3 regions of the Streptomyces sp. NPDC101219 genome follow, and region 1 is predicted to be linked to each of the others. Evidence: riboswitches for the same ligand, from Rfam matches in the RefSeq annotation. Region 1 holds a riboswitch; each other region holds the start of a gene.
The links. Region 1 has a riboswitch for cobalamin ahead of ACIRPP_RS10460 (ABC transporter substrate-binding protein). Riboswitches for the same ligand answer to the same signal wherever they lie in the genome.
Positions count from the first base shown of each region.

Region 1 (5,451 bases):
GACGGTCGCAGTAGTAGGCGGCCAGATTCAGGTCGTGCAGCGCGAGCAGCACCGTCGCGGGCAGCCGCCGCAGAGCACCCAGGATGTCCAACTGGTGCCGGATGTCGAGGTGGTTGGTGGGTTCGTCGAGGACCAGCAGCGCGGGCCGCTGGGCGAGGGCGCGGGCGATGAGCACCCGCTGGCGTTCACCGCCGGACAGCCGGTCGAACGGGCGGTCCGCGAGGTGACGGGCCCCGACCGCCGTCAGGGCCTCGCCGATCAGCGCCGCGTCCTCGGCGGTGTCGCCGTCGAGGAGCCGTTTGTGCGGGGTGCGGCCCATGGCGACGACCTCCCGGACCCTCAGGTCGAAGTCCGCGCCCGCGTCCTGCACCACCGCCGCGACGGTCCGGGCCAGCCGCCGCACCGGCAGCGACCAGGCGTCGGCGCCGTCGACCCGGACCCGGCCGGAGTCCGGCCGCAGCACCCGGTAGACGGCCCGCAACAGGGTCGACTTGCCGCTGCCGTTGGGCCCGACCAGCCCGATGGTCTCGCCCGGGCGGGCGGTCAGGGACACGCCCCGCACCAGGCGCCGTGCGCCCGCGGACAGTGTGACGTCCTCCACGGCGAGGGCGGCGGCACCCGCGCCGTCGCCGCCCGGGGCGTCGGTGCCGGTGGCCGTCGGGTCCGTCATGCCCGTCCCCCTTCCGTGCCGCGCCGGGCGTCCCGGCGCATCAGCCACAGGAAGAACGGCCCCCCGCACAGCGCGGTGAGCACCCCGACGGGGATCTCCATGGGTGCCGCGACGACACGGGCGCCGATGTCCGCCCAGATCAGGAACACCGCCCCGCCGAGCGCGGCCGTCGGCAGCACCCGGCGGTGGTCGGAGCCCACCAGCAGCCGCACGATGTGGGGCATCATCAGGCCGACGAAGCCGATCGGCCCGGCCGCCGCCACCAGCACCCCGGTGACGAGGGAGACCAGCACGAACAGGCGGGCCCGGAACCGTGCCACGTCCAGCCCCATCGTCGTCGCCGCCTCCTCGCCGGCCAGCAGCAGGTTGAGGTTGCGGGCCTGCGCCAGCAGGACACCGACGCCCACGGCCAGGGACAGCACGGGCAGCCACAAGGTGTCCCAGCCGACGCCGCCGAGCCCGCCGAGGGTCCAGGCGAGGACCGCGCGGGCCTCGTTGCCCCGGTCGGTGGTCAGCAGCAGCAGGTTCAGCAGCGCGGTCAGCACCGCGGCGACCGCCACCCCGGACAGCACCAGCCGGGCCGAGGTGATCCGGCCGCCGGTGCGGGCCGTGGCGTAGACGACGACCAGCGCGCCGATCGCCCCCGCGAACGCGGCGACCGACAACGACACCGCCCCGAACACGCTCACCCCGAACACGATCACAGCGACCGCCCCCAGCGACGCCCCGGAGGACACTCCCAGCAGGTAGGGCTCGGCGAGCGGATTGCGCAGCAGGGCCTGCAGGGCGGCTCCGACGACGGCCAGCCCGGCACCGGTCACCGCGCCGAGCAGCACCCGGGGCGCCCGGACGTCCAGCACGATCGTCTCGCGCGCCCGCGACCAACCGGGCTCGGCCCACTCCACGCCCCACGCGTGGGTGACGATGCCCCACACCTGGCCGGGCGGCACCCGCACCGACCCGATCGCCAGCCCCGCCGTGGCGGACGCCACGAGCAGGGCGGCGAGGACCAGCAGGACCGCGGCCAGGCGCACGCGGCCCGGCGCGGTGGCCCTCCCGGACACGACCGCGTCAGTGCCGGTGCGGCTCACCGGAAGCTCTCGGGGTGCAGCCCGCGCGCCAGGTCGCCCACCGCGTGGGCGGACCGCACCCCGACCAGGGTGGCCGTCAACGGCAGCACGACGAACCGTTTGTTGCGGATCGCCGGCACGTCCTTCAGGGCGGGCTGCGCGAGCAGGAACTTCTTCTTCTCCTCGACGCTCCCGGCCCCGGCGTAGTCGTACACGGCGATCACCTCGGGGCGGCGCTCGACGACCTGCTCCCAGGACACGTCACCGAAGACGTCGTCGAGGTCGGCGAACACGTTCTCCCCGCCCGCCAGCCGGATCAGCTCCGTGCCCAGGCTCTTGCCGCCCGCGGTGAACGGCGCCTTGTCGCCGCTGTCGTACACGAACACGGGCACCCGCCGCTCGCCCTCGACCGCCTTCACCGCCTTCCCGACCCGGCCCCGCAGATCGGCGACCAGTTCATCCGCCCGCTCGGACACCCCGAAGACGCGGCCGACGGTGCGGATCTCGTCGTAGGTGTCCCGCATCGTCACCCGCTTCTTCCCGCAGTACTCGCGGTTGAGGTGGGTGTCGACCCCGGCGTCCGCGAACGCCTCCCGGGAACGCCCCTGCTTCTCGTCGAAGGCGCTGCCGTACCCGCCGTAGACGAGGTCGGGCTCCACATCGAGCACCTTCTCGAACGACGGTTCCCGCTCGGCCAGTTCGGGGACGGCTTCGAAGTCCGCCTTCAGCTCCGGCAGGACCTCGGAGTCGGGGAAGGCGGTGCCGACCATGCGGTCCTTCAGACCGAGCGCCAGCAGCAGTTCCGCCGGATGCTGGTGGATGGTGACGACCCGGGACGGGGGCCGCTCGTACGTCGTCCGCACACCGCAGTTGTCGACGGTGACGGGAAAGCCCTTCGGCACCGGGGCACTTGCCTTGGCCGCACCGGCGGTCCCGCCGCCGGACGCACCGCAGCCGGCGGTCAGCAGCACCGCCGACAGGGCGACGGCGACCGTCCGGAGACGGGGCGGGCGAAGGGACCGCGACGCCACGGACGGACGGGGCGACCGGCGCGTGCGGGCCTGGGTGAACCGCGTGCGGGCAGGGGTGAACAAGGGGGACACGTGAGCCTCCTGGAGTCCGCGCTCCTCGGGACGGGCCCGCGACAGGCCAGTGTCCTGACTCCCGGATCGCTGTTCCCCCTCGCCTTCCCACGCGGCGCGCAGTGGCATCGAACAGGGGTGCACTCCCCGGTCACAGTGGCGGGACCGTGCCGGATTCGCACCGGCTTCCTGTCTCCCGTCGCGGCGATGACCCGTCGATCCTACTGGCTCCGCGGAGGCTCCCGCTCCCGGCGACGACGGGTGAGCGGCCCGAGGAAGCGGGCCCCCGGCCCGCGCTCGTGCCGGCCCCGCGCCGGTGCCTCAGGTGCCGTCGATCTTCTCCAGCAGCGTCCGGGCCTCGACCGTGCGGCGGTGGTCCGGGCCGAAGGAGGCCAGGCAGGCATCGTGCGCGGCTGCGGCCCGCTGACGGGCCTCGGGGGCGCGCCCCAGCCCCGACAGGGCGTTGGCGAAGGCCAGGTCGACGGCGCCGGTGTCCGGGAGGCGCTGGTGTCCGGGCAGGCCGCGGTACAGCTTGTCGGCGGTCCGCGCCTCGGTGAGGGCGTCGTCGTGGCGGCCCTGGCCGTTGAGGCTGCGCGCCAGGCCGAGCCGCAGGACCAGGGCCTGCCGGTCACGTTCCGGATGGGCGGCCAGGGCCTCGCGGGCGACGGTCTCGGCCTCCTGGTGCCGCCCCTGCGCGTTGAGGGCGAAGGCCAGCCCGTTGCGGGCGGCCGCCATCAGGCGGGGCGTCTCCGGGCCCGATTTCCGGCCCGCGGCTTCGACGACCGCCGCGCATTCCGCCTCGCACTCGGCGTGCCGGCCGAGCGAGGTCATCTGCTGGGCGCGGTCCGAGCGCAGCTTCAGGGTCAGCCAGTGATCCGCTCCGAAGAACCGGCCGAAGGCGGGCAGCGCTTCGTCGTAGGTGGCGAGCGCCTCGGCGTGCTTCCCCTGGGAGCCCGCCGCCAGGGCGGCGATGTTCAGCGCCACGGCCGCGTACTCGTCGTCGCGCGCCCGGGCCACGGCACGCGCCCCGGCCTCCGCCTCGGCGTAACGCCCGGCCTCGTACAGGGCCTTGGCCTCGCCCACGGGCGTACCCGCCATCGTCTCGGCGTCACTGCGGCGTCGTGCGCGGAACCATTTCATGACGAGCGAGCATACGGTGCGCGCAGCGGCAGTTCCGGCGCGCCCGGAGCCCGCCTGCTCACCTCCCGGGCAGGAACCGAGTTCCAGGTTTGCCGCTGCTCCCCTCACGCCCCCGCCGCCCCCCTCACGCCCCCGCCGGGCGGCCCGTGCTCTGCCGGACCACCAGGTGGGTGGCCAGCTCTATGCGCTGGGCGGCCTTGCCGGGGTCGCCCGGCTGGAGCAGCATGCGGGTGGCCTCCTCGGCCATGTGCTTCAGGGGCTGGTGGACGGTGGTGAGGGGCGGGCTGGACCACTGGGCCAGGGGGACGTCGTCGTAGCCGACCACCGACAGGTCCTCGGGGACGCGCAGGCCCTTGACGCGGGCGGCCTCCAGGACGCCGAGGGCCTGGAGGTCGCTGCCGGCGAAGACGGCCGTCGGCCGGTCGGGGCCCTCCAGCAGGGACATCGCGTGCTCGAAGCCGCCCTGCACGTGGAAGTCGCCGAAGCGGGTCAGGCGGGGGTCGGGTTCCAGGCCCGCCATGGCCATGGCCGAGCGGTAGCCGTCGAGGCGGGCGAGGGAGCAGAGCATGTCCTCGGGGCCGGTGACGATGGCGATGCGTTCGTGCCCCAGCTCGGTGAGGTGGCGGGTGGCGGCGAGTCCGCCGGCCCAGTTCGCGGAGCCGACCGAGGGCACGTCGGGGTCGGGGTCGCCCGCCGGGTCGATGACGACGAACGGGATGCCCGCGGCCCTGAGCCGGCGCTTGACGTCCTCCGGCAGGAGCGAGAAGACCAGGACGACGCCCAGGGGTCTGCGGCGCAGCACGCCGTCGAGCCACTCCGGTGCGGGGGCGTGCCGGGTGCCGCTCTCGGTGAGCACCACCGTCGCCCCGTTCCGGCGGGCGACGCCCTCCACCCCTCTGATCAGCTCCATCGCCCAGATGCTCTCCAGCTCGTGGAAGACGAGCTCGACGAGCGGGGAGCGGGGCGCGGACTGTGCGCGCCGACGGTAGCCGCGGTCCTGGAGCAGGCGTTCGACCCGGTCCCGGGTGGTCGGGGACACGTCCGATCGGCCGTTGAGGACCTTCGAAACTGTCGGCATCGACACGCCGGCCTCTTTCGCGACCGCCGCCAGCGTCACTCTGCCGCTCACCTCGTCGTCTTCGTGCATGACCGCAATATAGGCCACACGTGCTCGATAACGGTTTGGGTGAACGGGTGCATGACCGTTGACCGTTCACCAGGCCTGACCTACTGTCCCAGCGCATGGACTTTCGGCGAAGACGCCGAAACTTTCGAAAGGCGAACGATGAAGACACGCGCGCGCTTGCCCAGACTGGTCGCCTGCGGAGCGACGCTCGCCCTCGCGCTGGGGCTGACGGCCTGCGGTGGGGACAGCGGTGCCTCGGCGGACGGCGACAAGATCCATGTCCTGGTCTACGGGGACGCCACGAACAAGGTCGAGAAGCGGTTCGTCGACGAGTTCAACAAGACGTCCGACGTCAAGGTGGTC
Region 1 is NZ_JBIWOK010000004.1:401,784-407,234, reverse strand. Features, by position in the region: gene ACIRPP_RS10470 (ABC transporter ATP-binding protein) at 1-670, opposite strand, end outside; gene ACIRPP_RS10465 (FecCD family ABC transporter permease) at 667-1,761, opposite strand; gene ACIRPP_RS10460 (ABC transporter substrate-binding protein) at 1,758-2,771, opposite strand; cobalamin riboswitch at 2,885-3,038, opposite strand; gene ACIRPP_RS10455 (tetratricopeptide repeat protein) at 3,144-3,962, opposite strand; gene ACIRPP_RS10450 (LacI family DNA-binding transcriptional regulator) at 4,087-5,109, opposite strand; gene ACIRPP_RS10445 (ABC transporter substrate-binding protein) at 5,248-5,451, shown strand, end outside.

Region 2 (5,451 bases), 120 kb from region 1:
GCGAGCGGCTTGCGGCCTGCGTCGTGCCCAGGGACGAGGCGGCGCCCACGCTGGAGGAACTGTGCGCCCACCTGGACACGCGAGGTCTGGAACGACGCAAACACCCTGAGCGCCTGCTGGTGCTGAGTGAGCTGCCCCTGACGCCGGCCGGCAAGCCGGACCGGGCGGTACTGCGGGAACGGTGCACGCCCCAGGCGGAGCGACAGCAGCAGCCCTTGGCTTCGGCCGGCTGACCCGCCGGACGACAAGGGCCGCTCGGAGTGTTCCCCGAGCGGCCCTTGTCGTCCGGTGCCTCGGATCAGGAGGCGTTCATCGCCTTCTCCAGCGTCGTCGCCGCGTTCTTGTAGACGGTCAGCAGATCCAGGTCCTTGTCCGGGTAGTTGACGATTCCCACCTGGCGCGCGCCCGAGTCGGGCAGCACGGTGCCGGCCGTCATGTGCACGTTGTCGAGCACCAGTTGCGGCTTCTTCTTGGACAGGTCGGACAACTGCTCGGCCGTCACGGCCTCGGGTCCGTACATGCCGACCACCTCGGCCCCGGCCAGCTTCGCCGACCAGGCGGAGTAGACCTGGGCGACGACGGTGGGCGCCTTGCCGTCCGGCCAGGCGCTCTTGAGGTCCTTCTGCAGCTTGCCGTACTCGGTGTCGAACGAGGTGATCCACCCGGCGGCGGTGTCCTCGGTGCCGAACATCTTGCCCAGCCGGGTCATCTCGGCCTTGGCCTTGTCCGCGTCGTTGTCGAGGTTGACCTCGACCAGTTCGGCGTCTCCTCCGGCGGCCTCCTTGAACTTCTCGGCGTACGGCTCGAAGGGGGCGTACAGCACGAAGTCGGCGTCCGCCACGGCCGCGAGATCGGAGGGTTTCGGGTCGTAGTCGGGGGCGTGCTGCACCGACTCCGGCACGATGACCGTGACGTCCTCGGCACCGGCGGCCTTGGCGAACGCCCCTTCCCAACTGGTCGTGGCGACCACGACCGGGCCGGTGCCCTTCCCCGCCGCGTCCGCGTCCGCGTCGGACGAGGAGGACGACGTGTCGCTTTCCCCACCGCAGCCGGTGGCCGTCAGCAGGAGGACCGCGCTGAAGCTCAGTGCGAGGAGGGGAGTGATGCGGACGCGGGTGCGCGCCATGAGCTGATTCTCCGTTCGGGTACGAGATGGACGGCGAGGACGACCACGCCGGCCGTGAGGACGAGGACGGGACCGGGCGGCCAGTCGAACCGGAGTGCGACCAGGAACCCGGTCAGGTTCACGACCACACCGATGCCGACCGCCCACACGGTGATGGACAGCAGGGAGCGGCCCAGCCGCCGGGCGGCGAGGGCCGGAAGAAGCGTCAGCGCGTCGACGAGGAGGGCGCCGGTGAGTTTGATGGCCCCGGCGACGGACACCGCGACCAGGACCAGCAGCACGAGGGTGAGCCGGTCGACCCGCACGCCCGAGGACAGGGCGAGTTCACGGTCGTAGAGGAGGAGCGCGATGTCTCTGCGACGCCACCAGAAAAGAGCCGGTACGACGACGGCCAGCACGACGAGCAGCCACAGGTCGGCGGTACCGACCGAGAGGATGGACCCCCAGAGCAGGGAGAAGGCGCCCGCCGCGTTGACGCCGGAGACGGCCAGCACGAGCAGGGCGGCGGCGATCGCCAGACTCATCAGCAGACCCATGGCACCTGACAGACCGTCCGGGGTACGGGCCAGCGGAGCGACTCCGGCGCCGGCGAGCGCGCAGGCCACCAGCGCACACAGCATGGGATCGAGCCCGGTCAGCAGAGCAACGGCGATGCCCAGGAGTGCGACATGCATCATCGCGAACCGCACCGGCATGATGTCGAGGCCGACGATGACGACACCGATCACCGGCAGTCCGACCGCGGCCACCAGCAGGGCGACACCCGCCCGTTGAACGGGCACGAGCTGCAGGAGCTGACCGACGTCGGCCGCGGCCAGGACGCTCACCGGACCTCCCGCAGACGTCCCGCGGCCATCTCCAGCACCCGGTCGCAGCGCTCGGCCAGAGCCCGGTCGTGGGTGACGACCACGACGGTCACCGGCAGGGAGAGCAGGACGTCGGCCGCCTCCTCCTGACCGGAGAAGTCGAGGGCGGCGGTCGGCTCGTCGGCGAGCAGGACGCCCGCCCCGGCCGCCACACAGCCGACCGCCCGCGCCAGGTACATACGCTGAAGCTGACCACCGGACAATGTGTGCAACGGCCGGTCGGCGAGATGCCCGACCCCGAGCTTGCCGGCCGCCTCCGCCGCCTCGGCACGCGCACCGCCGCTGGCCAGCAACTCGCTTGCCAGCAAGGGAAAACGTCCGGTCGCCGGCTTCTGCGGGATCCACGCGCACGCCCGTCGCCGCCACGCCCACTCGGCAGCACTCCCGGTGTCCCGGCCACCCACCAGGATCCGGCCCGCGACATGCCGGTGCAGCCCCAGAACAGCACGCAGCAACGTGGTCTTGCCCGACCCGTTGGTACCGGTCAGCGCCACCCGTTGCCCGCGCACGACGTCGAGATCGACGTCGCGCACGGCCTCGACCCGGCCGTGCCGGCACACGACGCCCGACATCCGGACATCCAGCCCTTCCATGCCACCTCCCTGCCTCCTCACAGCAGTCGGACGGGAGAGACGGACGGTTCCCGGGCGGGGCGAAGGATCCGCGACGGCAGCGGACTTGGCTTCCCGGACGGGCCGCGGCGCGTTCGGCCCGCGATGGCGGGGCTCGGGAATTGCGGCGCCATGGGCGCCGGACGGTGCTGGTCGAGAAGACGGTCACGAGCAGGACGTCATACAACCGCTGCGGTCGGGGGTCCGGCAGACCTGGCCCGCGCCGCGGTGGCCTTTGTCCCCTTCGGCCGACGCCTGGGGACTCGCATGGCCGAACCAGCGCCGGAGAAGCCACTGGGAGCGGCGGCCACCTGAGGGGAGCGCGCCTCGGCCCGGCGGGCACCGCAGACGGGCAGGTCGGACCACATGGGTAAGGCTGTGGTAGCTTCCGGACGCCAGTCGAACTCGTGGGCGTGTCCGTACACGTGCACGGGTCAGGGAATCCGGTGAGAGTCCGGAACTGACGCGCAGCGGTGAGGGTGACGGGCGGGGCAGCGAAGCCACTGGACGACGGTTACGGCCGGGTCCGGGAAGGCGTCCCGCCGGGGTGATCCCGAGTCCGAAGACCTGCTGGCACCCGATCGTCCGCACGGACCCCGCGTATGGGTCCCGACGCCTAGGAAGCCGCAACCGTGCACTTGTCACGTCCCGCCCATTGTTCCGTCCTGCTCCTGACCGGGGCCCTGCTGCTCACCGCGTGCGGTTCCGGCTCCGACTCCGGCTCGTCCCCGAAGTCCGGCGGCTCGGATGCAGGAGCCGTCACGTTCGACAACTGCGGGCAGAAGGTGACGGTCGAGGCTCCGCCGAAGAGGGCTGTGTCCCTGAACCAGGGCACCACCGAGATCCTGCTCTCCCTCGGCCTCGCCGACCGCGTGGTGGGAACCGCCACCTGGACCGACCCGGTCATGAAGGGACTGGAGAAGGCCAACGCCAAGGTGCCCCGGCTCGCCGACAACCAGCCGTCGTTCGAGCGAGTCCTGGACACCGAACCGGACTTCGTCGCCTCCTCCTTCACCTCCACCCTGAGCAAGGGCGGGGTGGCCTCCCGCGAGAAGTTCGAGGAGCTCGGCGTACCGACGTACCTGTCACCCGCCGACTGCGAGGGCAAGGACAACAGCGGCGACGGCGACGGCTCACGGACCAAGCCCCTGACCATGGAGACGGTCTACCGCGAAGTACGGGAACTGGCCCGGGTCTTCGGCGTGGACGAGCGGGGCGAGAAGCTCGTCGCCCGGCTGAAGAGCCGGGTGACGAAGGCCACGGCGGGGATCCGCGCCGAGGACACCACCGTCCTGTACTGGTTCGCGAACCAGGAGTCCCCCTACATGGCGGGCTGCTGCGGCGCGCCCGGCATCATCACCCACGCGCTCGGCGCGCAGAACGTCTTCGACGACAGCACGCAGGAGTGGCCCCAGATCAACTGGGAGACCGTCGCCGACCGCGATCCCGACGTGCTCGTCATCGGCGACCTCACGCGCAAGTCGCAGACCGCCGAGTCGGCCGCGAAGAAGATCGCGTTCCTGCAGTCGAACCCGGCGACGAAGAACATGAAGGCGGTGAAGGAGAAGCGGTACGTCGTGCTCAGCGGGCAGGCCATGAACCCGACGATCCGTACCGTCGAGGGCGTGGAGAAGGTCGCCGCGGCGCTGCGCGAGTACGGGCTCGCCGGATGAGAACCGCCCTGCGGTCCTCCCCGGTCCGCCCCATGCGGGGTGCCGTCCGGGTGGTGCGCGTCGTCGCCGGCCTGGGCGCCGGGCTGGCGGTGCTCACCGCGTCCGTCGCCGTGGCCATCACCATCGGTCCGGCGGACATCGCGGTGGGCGACGTGTGGTCGGTGATCGCCTCCCACCTGGGCTGGGGTTCGACGGATCTCACGCCGATCCGCGAGGGCATCGTGTGGAACCTGCGGCTGCCTCGCACCCTGCTCGCCGCGGTGTGCGGGGCCGGACTCGCCGTGTGCGGCGCGGTGATGCAGTCCCTGCTGCGCAACCCCCTCGCCGATCCCTTCGTCCTGGGCGTCTCCTCCGGTGCGTCGACCGGCGCCGTCGCCGTGATCGTCCTCGGCGCCGGCGGCGGCGTCCTGACCGTCTCCGGCGGCGCCTTCGTGGGCGCCCTGAGCTCGTTCGCTCTGGTGCTGCTCCTCAGCCACACCCTCGGCGGGACGACCGACCGGGTGGTCCTGTCCGGGGTGGCCGCGATGCAGTTGTTCTCCGCCTTGACCTCGTTCGTCGTGACGACGGCGGCCGACGCGGAGACCACCCGGGGCGTGCTGTTCTGGATGCTCGGCTCGCTCAGCGGGGCCGGCTGGACCGAAGTGGGGCTCTGCGCGGCCGTCCTGGCGCTCGCCCTCGTGCTGTGCCTCGGCTACGCACGCACCCTGGACGCCTTCGCCTTCGGCCAGAACGCCGCGGCCACGCTCGGGGTGTCCGTCGCCCGGACCCGGTTGGTGCTGCTGTGCGTGACCGCGCTGCTGACCGCCGCGCTGGTCAGCTCGGCGGGGGCGATCGGCTTCGTCGGCCTGGTCCTGCCGCACGCCGCCCGCGCCCTCGTCGGCCCGGGGCACGCCAGGCTGCTGCCGGTCACCGCGCTCGCCGGGGCGGTGTTCCTGGTCTGGGCCGACACCCTGGCCCGTACCGTCCTCGACCCCCAGGAGGTGCCGGTGGGCGTGGTCACCTCACTCGTCGGTGTTCCGGCGTTCGTCCTGGTCCTGTACCGCACGAGGAGGATGCGATGACGACCGGCACCGAGCGGCGGGACGCCGGTACCCGGCCGCCCGGCCGTGGACAGGCACCCGCCGGGCCGCACACCCTCGCTGCCGACCGCGTGAGCCGCACCCTCGACGGGCGGC
Region 2 is NZ_JBIWOK010000004.1:281,511-286,961, forward strand. Features, by position in the region: gene ACIRPP_RS09960 (class I adenylate-forming enzyme family protein) at 1-233, shown strand, start outside; gene ACIRPP_RS09965 (metal ABC transporter solute-binding protein, Zn/Mn family) at 299-1,126, opposite strand; gene ACIRPP_RS09970 (metal ABC transporter permease) at 1,084-1,953, opposite strand; gene ACIRPP_RS09975 (ATP-binding cassette domain-containing protein) at 1,950-2,585, opposite strand; cobalamin riboswitch at 3,000-3,193, shown strand; gene ACIRPP_RS09980 (ABC transporter substrate-binding protein) at 3,236-4,276, shown strand; gene ACIRPP_RS09985 (iron ABC transporter permease) at 4,309-5,337, shown strand; gene ACIRPP_RS09990 (ABC transporter ATP-binding protein) at 5,334-5,451, shown strand, end outside.
Region 2: another riboswitch for cobalamin. It lies ahead of ACIRPP_RS09980 (ABC transporter substrate-binding protein); the one in region 1 lies ahead of ACIRPP_RS10460 (ABC transporter substrate-binding protein).

Region 3 (5,451 bases), on a different contig from region 1:
CGTAGGCGAGCGCGTGGTCCTGGCGGACCTTGTCGCCGGAGGGGTAGTAGAGGGTGAAGGCGGCACGGCGGCCGTCCTTGGTGCGGATGCCGTCCTGGCCGGGCTTCCAGCCGGCGTCGTCGAGGAGCTTCTTGGCTCCGGCGAGGTCGCGCGGCCGCTGGATGTCCTCGGCGAACCAGGAGTCGTCGACGGGGAGCGGGCCGTAGGCGGGGCGGCCGGCGCCGTCGAGGATCTTGTCGACCATGGCCTTGCGGTCGACGGAGAGGTCGAGGGCGCGGCGGATCGCGGTGTCGCGGGTGACGGGGTTCTCGGTGGGGAGGGTGACCGCGCGGAAATCGTAGGAGGTGGCCCGGTACGTCGTGCGGTCGTCGTCGTTCTTGAAGGTGGCGGCGAGGTTGGGCGGCAGTGTCGCGCCGTCGAGATCACCGGAGCGCAGCCGGGTGGCGCGGACGTCGTCGTCGGCGATGACCGCCATGGTGAGCTTCTTCACCTTCGGGGCGCCGCCCCAATAGTCCGGGTTGGCCTTGAAGGTGAGCTTTTCTCCCTTGCGCCAGTCGGCGAGGACGTAGGGTCCGGTGCCGACCGGCCGGGTGTTGAAGGAGCCGGTGTTCGGGTCCTGCTTCCCGGCCACGTGCTCGGGGACGATGGGCAGCACGGTGCGGGCGGCGAAGGCGGCGTAGGGGTAGTCGAGGGTGAAGACGACCTTGTGCTCGCCGTCGGCCCGGACCTCCTTGATCGCGTCCAGCTCGCTCTTGGCGGTGCTGTTGGTCTTGCCGTCGAGCACCGTGCGGTAGGTGTAGACGACGTCCTCGCTGGTCAGCGGCTCACCGTCGGTGAACTTGACGTCGTCGCGCAGGGTGAAGGTGTAGGTGCGGCCGTCCTCACTGATCTCGGGGAGGGCCTTGGCCAGCGCGGGCTTCAGGTTCATCTCCGCGTCGCGGGCCAGCAGCCCGTCGAAGATCTTCGAGTTGCCGTCCTTGCCGTAGCCGAGCAGCGGGTTCAGGGTGTCGGGTTCGGTGGAGACCCCGATCACCACGGCGTCGGCGGACCCGCCACCGTCGGCACCGCCGCTTCCGGGGGCCGAGCAGGCGGCGAGCGCGCAGGCCGTCACTGCGGCGACGGCGGCGCTCCGTGCGCGTCGGGTCGTCATCGAACCTCACATCCCAGTTGACCGATCATCGTTGTTGCATATTAGTTGCAGGAAGAACCTGCCCGGTACCGGCTCCCCCCAGTCGCCCGCACGCTCCCCCGCTCCGGGGCGCGTGCCGCAGGGAGGGCGGGCGCCGTGCGTGCGCCCCCGTGACCGCTTGTCACCGGCCGGGCACGGGGACTACTGTCACCACGCCTTGGTGACGGGAAATCCGGTGCGACACCGGTGCGGCCCTCGCCACTGTGATCGGGAAGTCCTGCTCCTGCCCCCACGGGCAGCCACTGGGTCCTCGGACCCGGGAAGGCGGAGCACGGGCGGTGGTACCCGTCAGCCAGGAGACCGGCCAAGGCGCGTCAACCATCCACGAGGTGCTGGAGAGGGTCTGCTGAGCCATGCACATAGCCGAGGGTTTCCTTCCTCCGGCGCACGCGGTCGCCTGGGGTGCCGTGTCGGCGCCGTTCGTCGTCCACGGAGCCCGGTCGCTCGTCCGTGAAGTCCGGAGCCATCCCGAGAGCACGCTGCTGCTCGGCGCGTCGGGAGCGTTCACCTTCGTCCTGTCCGCGCTGAAACTGCCGTCGGTCACCGGCAGTTGCTCCCATCCCACCGGTACGGGGCTGGGCGCGATCCTGTTCCGGCCGCCGGTCATGGCGGTCCTGGGCACCATCACCCTGCTGTTCCAGGCGCTGCTGCTGGCCCACGGCGGGCTGACCACGCTCGGCGCGAACGTCTTCTCCATGGCGGTCGTCGGACCGTGGGCCGGGTACGGCGTCTACCGGCTGCTGCGCCGCGCGGACGTGCCCCTGATGGGCGCGGTGTTCGCCGCCGCGTTCGTCGCCGACCTGTCGACGTACTGCGTGACCAGCGTGCAACTGGCGCTCGCCTTCCCCGACCCGGGCAGCGGAGTCCTGGGCGCGCTCGGCACGTTCGGCTCCGTCTTCGCCGTCACGCAGATCCCGCTGGCAGTGAGCGAGGGGCTGCTGACCGTGCTGGTGATGCGGCTGCTGGTGCAGTCCAGCAGGGGCGAACTGACCCGGCTCGGCGTGCTGGTGACGCGGGCCGGACGCACGACGTCCGACGCGGCCTCCGAGGCGGTGGCCCGGTGAACCGGAACACGCGGATCAACGCGCTGCTGCTGCTGGTGGTCGCCGCGCTCGCGGTGCTGCCGCTGGCGCTCGGGCTCGGGGACCACAAGGAGGAGCCTTTCGCGGGTGCGGACGCCGAAGCCGAGACGGCGATCACCGAGATCGACCCGGACTACGAGCCGTGGTTCTCGCCGCTGTACGAACCGCCGTCCGGAGAGGTCGAGTCGGCGCTGTTCGCCCTCCAGGCGGCGATCGGCGCGGGCGTCCTCGCGTACTACTTCGGGCTGCGGCGGGGCCGGCGGCAGGGCGAGGAGCGGGCGTCGGCGACCCCGGAGGCGGACACCGGCGCCCCGGCCGGCGCGCCGGCCGGTTCCCGGGGCGCCGACGGCGAGCGGCCGGTCTGATCCCGGATGCTGCCGATCGACGCGGCGGCGCACAGCAGCCGCTGGCGCCGCCGCCATCCCGTGGACAAGGCCGTGCTCGGCCTCGGGCTCACCGTGCTGGCCGTCTCGCTGCCGCCCTGGCCGGGCGCGGCCCTCGTGCTGGTCACCGCGCTCGCGGTGCTGCTGGGACCGGCCCGGGTGCCCGGCCGGCGGCTGTGGCGCGCCTACCGGGTACCGCTGGCGTTCTGCGTCACCGGTGCACTCCCGCTGCTCGTGCAGGTGGGCGGGCCCGGCGGCTTCGTCTCGGCGGCGCCCCACGGGCCGCAGCGGGCTGCGGAGTTGCTGCTGCGGACCTCCGCGGCCTCGCTGGGCGTGCTGCTGTTCGCCTTCACCACTCCGTTGTCCGACCTGCTGCCCCGGCTGGTGCGGGCCGGGGTCCCGGCCCCGCTCGTCGACGTGGCGCTGGTGACGTACCGCATGAGTTTCCTGCTGCTCGACTCCGTGCGCCGGGTCCGCGAGGCGCAGGCCGCCCGGCTCGGGCACACCACCCGGGCGGCGACCTGGCGTTCGCTGGGCGGGCTGGGCGCCACCGCGTTCGTCCGGTCCTTCGACCGGGCGGCGCGGCTGCAGGCCGGGCTGGCCGGACGCGGCTACGACGGCACCCTGCGCGTGCTGGTGCCCGAGGCGCGGATCTCGGTGCGCTTCACCGCCGCGAGCCTGGCCCTGCTGGCGGCGCTGGCCGCCCTGACCCTCGTCCTGGAGAGGCCGCTGTCTTGAGCGAGTCCGCGCTGGTCGCCCTGCGGGGCGTCTCCTTCGCCTACGAGGACGGCCCGCCCGTGCTCAGCGGCCTCGACTTCGACGTCCGCGGCGGGCGCGCGCTGGCCCTGCTGGGCCGCAACGGCAGCGGCAAGACCACCCTGATGCGGCTGCTCAGCGGCGGACTGCGCCCGCACACCGGGGAGTTGATCCTGGCCGGTGAGCCGGTGCGGTACGACCGGGCCGGGCTGACCCGGCTGCGGACGGCCGTGCAGCTGGTGGTGCAGGACCCGGACGACCAGCTGTTCGCCGCGTCCGTCGGCCAGGACGTGTCGTTCGGGCCGCTGAACCTCGGGCTGTCCGACGCCGAGGTGCGCGGCCGGGTCGCGGAGGCGCTGGCCGCGCTGGACATCACCGGCCTCGCCGACCGGCCCACCCATCTGCTGTCCTACGGGCAGCGCAAGCGGGCGGCGATCGCGGGGGCGGTGGCGATGCGGCCCCGGGTGCTGATCCTGGACGAGCCGACCGCGGGCCTCGACCCCGACGGCCAGGAGCGGCTGCTGGCCACCCTCGACGGGCTGCGCGGGGCGGGCACCACGGTGGTGATGGCCACCCATGACGTGGACCTCGCCCTGCGCTGGGCCGACGACGCGGCCGTGCTCACCCCGTCGGGGGTGAGCACCGGGCCGGTCGCCGGCCTGCTGTCCCGCACGGACCTGCTGCGGGCGGCCGGTCTGCGGCTGCCGTGGGGCGTGGCGGCCGGTCACCTCCTGCGGACGCGCGGCCTGCTGGCCGACGCGTCCGCAGGTCCGCGCACCCCGGAGGAGCTGGCCGCCCTGGCCGACGGGACCGGCCCGGGCGGCCGGGCGGCGTCGCGCGGGACGGCCTCCTAGAGGGCGGAGCGGAATGCGGGCAGGTAGCCGCTGGACTGGCCCACGGCCTTGGGGTGGTAGGAGTTGGTGATCGGGATGGTCACACTGTGCAGCCAGGCGTCGCCGGAGCACAGTTCGTGCCCGGTGAACTCGTCGACCACGCTGGAGTAGGTGAACCCGGCGTTGGCCGCGCGCTTGGCGAGCACGCCGTTCAGGACGTCGGAGGCGTTGTTGATGGCGCCGCGCTCGGTCTCGGTCAGGCCCGCGATGCAGCTGCCGGACAGCTTGTAGAAGCGGGGGTATCCGAGGACCACGACGTGCGCCTGCGGGGAGCGGGCGCGGATGCCGCTGTACAGCGAATCCAGCTTGCCGGGCAGGGAGTTCTGCATCTGGGAGACGGCGGTGTCGACGCGGCTGACGCAGGTGGCCTCGCTCTGCAGCACGCAGGCCTGCATGACGTCCGCGAAGCCGATGTCGTTGCCGCCCGCCGAGACGCTGACGAGCGTGGTGGAAGCGGTCAGGGCCCCCAGCTGGCCGCTGGAGACGCCGGCCGTGGTGGCGCCGGAGCAGGCGACGAAGCGGAAGGAGGACGGGGAGTTGGCGTTGGCCCACAACTGCGGGTACGCCTTGGTGCTCCGCTTGCAGGCACCGCTTTCGGAGGTGTAGCTGCCCGCGCCGACGCCGGACGAGTAGGAGTCGCCGAGGGCGACGTAGTGGTGTCCGGCCGCCGAGGCGGGTTGCGCCAGGCCGAGGACGGTGGCGGCGCCCAGCAGGAGGGTCGCCAGAGAAGCCGCGAGGGAACGCACTGACACGTGTATCCACCCTTCACGCGCGTAACTTGCACCGGTAGTTGAGGGAGCAAGCACGGTTGTAGCAGGCGGGGATACCGCTCGGTAACCGTCGCGCGGGAAGTCATCCGTATTGCCCGAATACTGAGGTGCACATTTCAACTACGCGCGTGGATAAACCTCTGACGTGCGGTCTTGTCGTGCAGATTTGGCCGGAGTTGACGGGGCGCGAGCGACCGTCCGCCGCGCGACGAACCCCCGCCGCGCGGCCGCCCCGGCTCGACGGTGCCCGCGCCCCCGGGAGGGGTCCCCGGGCGCGCGGGCGGGGTTCAGCCCCTCTCCTCCCGCCCGGCCGGCGGGGGCGCCGGCGGGCCGGCCAGGAGGCGGCGCGGGTCCGCCGCGCGGGTGATGGCGGACTCC
Region 3 is NZ_JBIWOK010000005.1:387,711-393,161, forward strand. Features, by position in the region: gene ACIRPP_RS12570 (ABC transporter substrate-binding protein) at 1-1,150, opposite strand, end outside; cobalamin riboswitch at 1,331-1,513, shown strand; gene ACIRPP_RS12575 (energy-coupling factor ABC transporter permease) at 1,543-2,253, shown strand; gene ACIRPP_RS12580 (energy-coupling factor ABC transporter substrate-binding protein) at 2,250-2,636, shown strand; gene cbiQ (cobalt ECF transporter T component CbiQ) at 2,643-3,392, shown strand; gene ACIRPP_RS12590 (energy-coupling factor ABC transporter ATP-binding protein) at 3,389-4,264, shown strand; gene ACIRPP_RS12595 (SGNH/GDSL hydrolase family protein) at 4,261-5,055, opposite strand; gene ACIRPP_RS12600 (DNA repair ATPase) at 5,361-5,451, opposite strand, start outside.
Region 3: another riboswitch for cobalamin. It lies ahead of ACIRPP_RS12575 (energy-coupling factor ABC transporter permease); the one in region 1 lies ahead of ACIRPP_RS10460 (ABC transporter substrate-binding protein).